DNA from 2 places in the Paenibacillus sp. CMM36 genome. Region 2 is predicted to be linked to the other one. Evidence: predicted binding sites of a transcription regulator. Region 2 holds the regulator's gene; the other holds the start of a gene.
What was found. Region 2 encodes Rex, which represses fermentation and respiration genes when NADH is low (regulators of the CRP and FNR family bind a similar motif). Its sites were predicted from a motif close to TTGTGAAATATTTCACAA; they were not measured.
Positions count from the first base shown of each region.

Region 1: a site for Rex is predicted at 1,137-1,154, ahead of nirB (nitrite reductase large subunit NirB). Genes of this name have one in related genera too.

Region 1 covers NZ_JBSEDY010000003.1:335,858-339,075, forward strand. Annotated here, with positions in the region: gene ACWA2B_RS08790 (spore germination protein) at 1-854, opposite strand, end outside; gene nirB (nitrite reductase large subunit NirB) at 1,261-3,218, shown strand, end outside.
Region 2 covers NZ_JBSEDY010000004.1:349,614-352,831, reverse strand. Annotated here, with positions in the region: gene dinG (ATP-dependent DNA helicase DinG) at 1-1,606, shown strand, start outside; gene ACWA2B_RS11665 (redox-sensing transcriptional repressor Rex) at 1,650-2,303, shown strand; gene ACWA2B_RS11660 (amidohydrolase) at 2,290-3,218, shown strand, end outside.

The DNA of each region.
Region 1 (3,218 bases), on a different contig from region 2:
CCGGATTCAGCCAAAAAATCCATATCTATTTTTGATATTCTGCGGTTTACTTCTTCAAGAAGATCCGGATTCACAATATCCTTGATGTACGCGACAACCAGATCCTTTTTGATTCGGCTTCCCACTTGAAATTTCTTCATTTCCAGACTTTTATTTAAGCCCTGGCGTCGAAGCATCGAAGTATTTTCACTTAATACTTCCGTAAAACCGATTCTGGGACCCCGAAGTAGTGCTTCAGAGGTTGGTTCATTGACGGAGCGAATGGCGCCATTAGGCGAGCCTACCAGTAGTGCTTCCTTCATTCCTTCAATTAATAAGGCAGTATGACCTAAAAGGATGAACTCGTGCAGTTCCTCCATACTGGTAACTTCACTAATTTGCGTAAGTGGCATCAAGCTATCTTTTATAAAAGAGCTACTTATACTTTCCGGCTGTTCCTGTTGGTCCTGCTGGCCCTCAAACATCAAGACCTCCAATACCTGATTGCTCATAAGCTTTTCATCCTGCATGCCTTCTATGAAGACTAATACGGACCGAGCATGAAATTTTTTCAACATAAACTCACGAAAATGCACATCACTATTTCCGCCTATAGACTCTCGGATCGAATTTAAATCGGAATCGTAATTCCCTGTAATTTTAGAGTTTGGTTTATTCTGTTGATCAAGGTGCCCTTCGTTATTTTCATCGGAGAGCGGCCGACCGGAAGAATGTTTGGATTTCGCTCCCTTACTACCGACAAACGAATAAATCGAGGTGTTTATATAATAAATCCCTAAAGGAATAATCAACGCGAGGCCTGCTTGAAAGAGTATACTCCAGCTCGGAATATAAGAAATTATTTTAGACCACAAGATGACCACCTCCAAACGAATCAATTCTAAGATACAAGTTGTCCCTAAAGTATTCCTTATAAAGGTTGTATTTACACATGAACTGGAAAGATTCGTTCGATGACCAGAGCAAATGATCATCAACTACACTATTTTTAAATCTAATCATTACGGCAGATCTCACACGAAACACTTCTGTTGTTGTTATAGAGCTATCTAGCACTGAGAGCCAGTGTAGAGAATGGAGCAAAATCCCTTGAAACGGAATAGGGAAATCCCTAAATATTCTTAATTTTAACTACATTGTGATTCTAGTCACATATAGCTCTATCTGCTGTATTAAAATAGAAGCATAAACAATATTCATTAGAAACGTAGAGATGTCGTCGGATAGGAAGTAGCGTCGAATGAATGGAGGAACCGGTATATGATAAACAGTAAAAAGAAGCTTGTGGTTATAGGGAACGGGATGGCTGGTATCAATACGGTCGAACAAATTTTAAAATTAACAGATAAATATGAAATTACAGTCCTGGGAAGTGAGCCGCATCCGAACTATAACAGGATCATGCTCTCTTATGTGTTGGAAGGTAGTAAAACAATAGATGATATCATACTGAACGATTTGCAATGGTATGCGGATCAAGGGATTACTTTATATACAGGAAAAATGGTTAAAAGTATCGACGGTGAGAACAAGAAGATTCTCACCGAAGACGGACTGGAAATTGATTACGATGTGGCTTTGGTGGCTACTGGTTCACAATCGTTTATTCTGCCTATTCCGGGTAAAGAATTACCGGGAGTTATTGGTTTCCGAGATATCGCCGATTGCTCGGCAATGCTGGAAGCGGCAAAGACCTATAAAAAGGCCGCTGTCATTGGTGGAGGTCTGTTGGGGCTGGAGGCAGCTAAAGGCCTGGTCAATCTGGGGATGGATGTTACGGTCGTTCATTTAATGGAAGATTTGATGGAACGTCAGCTAGACCGGGAAGCCTCTGCGATGCTAAAAGCAGAACTAGAACGCCAAGGAATCAAGTTTGCTATGCAAATGCAAACTTCGGAGGTGTACGGTCAAGATCGCGTACAAGGATTGCGGTTTTCAGACGGAAGCGAGCTGGAAGCGGATTTGGTCGTTATGGCGGTTGGGATCAAGCCTAATATTCAGGTAGCTGTGCAAAGTGGTATGGAAACGAACCGTGGTATTGTAGTCGATGATTTGATGAGAACCTCTGTGCCGGATGTATATGCTGTAGGGGAATGTGTTGAACACCGCGGAATCTGTTATGGTCTGGTAGCTCCGCTGTTTGAGCAGGGAAGTGTCATTGCCAAACATTTGGCAGGCGCGGAAACTGAAGGTTATATGGGATCGGTGGTTTCCACCAAGCTCAAAATTTCAGGGGTGGATGTTTTCTCAGCTGGCGAATTCATAACCCAGCCTGAACATACGGTGATTGTTGCAAAAGATGAGTGGAAGCGGACCTACAAAAAAGTGCTGCTTCGTGAAAATAAGATTGTTGGAACTGTACTGTTTGGCGATGTGAGCGAATCTGCTAGCCTGCAAAAATATGTGCGTCAGCAAACATTGATGACAGATGAAATATATGGACAGCTCATGGGTACTGGATGCAGCAATCACGGGTCGAAAACATCATCCGCTGAAACGATGGCCGATGATGAAATTGTGTGTGGCTGTAACGGTGTTACTAAAAAGGCCATTGTTGATGCAATTAATGACAATGGGCTGACTACAGTCGATGAAATTAAAGCATGTACCGGAGCAACTCGTTCTTGTGGAGGATGTAAGCCGGTCGTGGAGCAGATTCTACAATATGTTCTTGGAGACAGCTTCAAGACGTCAGCCAAGCAAGGAATATGTAGCTGCACAACATTGAGCCGGGACGAGATTGTGGAAGCGATCAAAACCAAAGGGCTGACAACAACGCGTGAAGTTATGAATGTACTGGGTTGGCATAATGATGAAGGTTGCTCCAAATGCCGGCCGGCGCTGAATTACTATCTGGGAATGATTAACCCGGACACCTATGAAAATGAGGGGGATTCCCGTTTTGTAAATGAGCGATTGCACGCGAACATTCAAAAGGATGGAACGTTTACAGTTGTTCCTAGAATGTACGGCGGTGTAACGACCCCAGAAGATTTGAAGAAGATAGCAGATGTTTCTCTTAAATACAACGTTAAGGTCGTTAAAGTAACAGGAGGACAGCGGCTTGATTTGATCGGTGTCCGTAAAGAGGATCTGCCTAAAGTATGGGAAGAACTCGATATGCCGTCGGGGTATGCCTACGCGAAGTCACTTCGTACGGTTAAAACCTGTGTTGGATCGCAATTTTGCCGGTTTGGCACACAGGACTCGATGGGAAT
Region 2 (3,218 bases):
CCCATGGTTCCGCAAATGTTATTATCATCGTGCACGCCATGAAGCAGGAATAGCGGATGTTGTTATTACGAATCACTCTAAGTTGTTCACAGACGTCAAAGCCAGTCATCAGTTATTGCCTAGCTATGAACATCTGGTGATAGATGAAGCCCATCACCTGGAGGAAGTAGCTGGTAAACACCTAGGTATGCATATGAAATATTTCACACTCGTGCATACACTGACGCGACTGTTCAAAGACAGCAAGAATGGACAACTGCCTTCACTTCGTCAACAGTTGGCGAAATCGGGGCACGAGAAGTCGGCAGATTGGGCCTCAACTATCGACCAGCTGTATCCGCTCGTGTTAGAGGTGAAGGAAACTTGGGACCTGCTAAGCGACAAGCTGTTTGGCATGTTGCCGGAGCGAAGTGATGCGACACCGGGTGAAACAGGACAGTTTTCTTCCCGTCTCAAACCTTCGGCCAAGCCTGCAAAGTGGGATCAGGCGGGAGCTTTGGAAAATCAGCTATATGTAACGATGAGCGAAATTTTGCGCAAGGGCGACAAGCTGATGCTGGACGTCAAGGAAGAACATGACGATTATGCGGCGGATAGCCTTATTACAGATATCACGGGTCTGCTCAAGGATTTGGCGGGGATTCGAGAAAATTTGCGCTTTTTTATCCGACTCGATGATGAAACAACCGTATACTGGCTCGAGGCAAGCGGGCAATTCCGTAGTAAATCATTGCAATTTTATGCGGTACCCGTCGATGTGAGCCGCCAGTTGAAAGAAATGTTTTTTGACAAAAAAAGAAGCATTATTCTGACTTCTGCTACCTTGTCGGTAGATAAGTCGTTTCAGTACATGATCGATCAGCTCGGCTTACAGGAGGCCGCAGATCAAGAGCGGCTGATGACTTCGCAGCTCCCGTCACCCTTTAATTACAGGGATCAGGTGTTGCTGGTTATTCCACGGGATTTCCCAAGTGTGAAGGGCAGTGTAGGAGATGCGCATTTTGTAGATATGCTCGTTAGCTCTCTAGGAGCGACTGCTCAGGCGACACGTGGGAGAATGCTCGTTCTGTTTACGTCCTATCGGATGCTCCGGCAAGTGTATGAGCCGCTCAAAGAGGCCTTAGCATCCAGCGAAATTACTGTGCTGGGACAAGGTGTGGACAGTGGAAGTCGCAGCAAGCTAACCCGCCGGTTTCAGGAAGCGAAAGCTTCTGTATTGCTGGGGACCAGCAGTTTCTGGGAAGGCGTCGATATTCCGGGGAAGGCTCTGACTTGTCTAGCCATTGTTCGCTTGCCGTTTCAACCGCCGAATCACCCGCTGCTGGAGGCAAAAAGCGAACTGCTCCAGCAGCAGAAGAAGAATCCATTTATGAAGCTGTCTGTACCGCAAGCGGTCATTCGCTTCAAACAGGGATTTGGTCGGTTGGTACGTACAGCGAACGACCACGGGGTCGTTATCGTTTATGATACGCGTGTGATTGAATCCTATTACGGAAAGCACTTTTTGTACTCGTTACCGGGACCAAAAATGGAGCATATGCCATCGGAGCAAATGGTGCCCCGCATCGCCGAATGGCTCCAATCCGCCCCGGAGACAGAGGCATAACGGACGGACATAAGTATGTTCGTTACAATTAGGGGGAGCAAGTATGAAATCAGATAAAATTTCAGAGGCTGTCGTACGGAGGTTACCCGTATATTTACGTTATCTGAATGCACTGCACAAACGGGAGGTGGCTACGGTCTCTTCTCAAGAGCTGGGACAGAGGCTAGATTTGAACCCGGCCCAAATCCGTAAAGATCTTGCTTATTTTGGAGATTTTGGTCGGAAGGGTATCGGTTATGATGTTTCTTATCTCATTGAGAAAATACGCCATATCCTGAAAATCGACCAACAAATTAATGTAGTATTGGTCGGAGCGGGTAATCTGGGGCAAGCCCTTTCGAATTATAACGCTTATTTAAAAGACAATATGAAGATTGTGGCGGTATTTGATGCGTTTCCGGATAAGGTAGGAACCAAGATCAATACATTGGTCGTGCAACCGATGGATGAACTGGAAGCGACTGTGAAAGAAAAAAACATTCGAATCGGGATTATTACCGTACCTGATTTTGAAGCACAGCACGTGGCTGATAGGCTTATTGATAGCGGAATTGGAGCGATCCTGAACTTTGCACCGACTACTCTCAAGGCACCAGCCAACATTCGGATTCATGCCACAGACTTTACAACTGATTTGCTTAGCCTCGCTTATTATTTGGAGGACGGAAAGGAAGAAGCACAATATGACAGTGAATAAATGGATGATTAAAAACGGATCTTTTGCCGTAAATGGACCAGAAGCAGGGGTAGTCCATGGTTTTATGATTGTGGAGGATAGTCGTATTACTTATATTGGCGAAACCTTGCCTGCGGGTGAGGAAGAGACGGAAGCGATCGATGGTAAAGGGCTATTGTTTTTACCTGGTCTGATCAATACTCATGGTCATGCGGCGATGTCTCTACTGCGTGGGCATGGAGATGATTTGGCACTTCAAGTATGGCTTCAGGAAAAAATGTGGCCTATGGAAGCCAAGTTTACATCTACAGACGTGTACTGGGGTACGTCCTTGTCTGTGCTGGAAATGCTGAAAGGTGGAACAACAACCTTCCTCGATATGTACGATCATATGGATGAGGTGGCTCGTGTGGCTGAAGAGTCAGGTATTCGTGCAAGTCTGATGCGTGGAGCAATTGGACTATGTTCGGAGGAAGAACAGCGAATCAAGCTGGCAGAGGCCGTGACTTTTGCGCGTAACTGGCACGGTAAAGCAGACGGCCGTATTACAACGATGATGTCACCGCATGCGCCATATACATGTCCACCTGCGTTTATTGAAAAATTCGTACAAGCTGCGCATGATCTGGACTTGCCACTGCATACGCACATGTCTGAGACGATCGCCGAAGTAGAGCAAAACGTACGCGACTACGGTTTGCGTCCGGTTGCACACTTGGATAAGCTTGGCTTTTTCTCCCGTCCTTCGCTTGTTGCCCATGGCGTTCATTTGAACGACGAAGAAATAGCTTTACTGGCAGAACGTGGTGTAGCGGTTTCCCACAATCCTGGCAGCAACTTGAAGCTGGCAAGTGGTGTGGCAAGAGTGCCTGAATTGCTGCGTGCAGGGGTTACGGTTTCTCTCGGAACGGATGGTCCTGCCAGCAATAATAACCT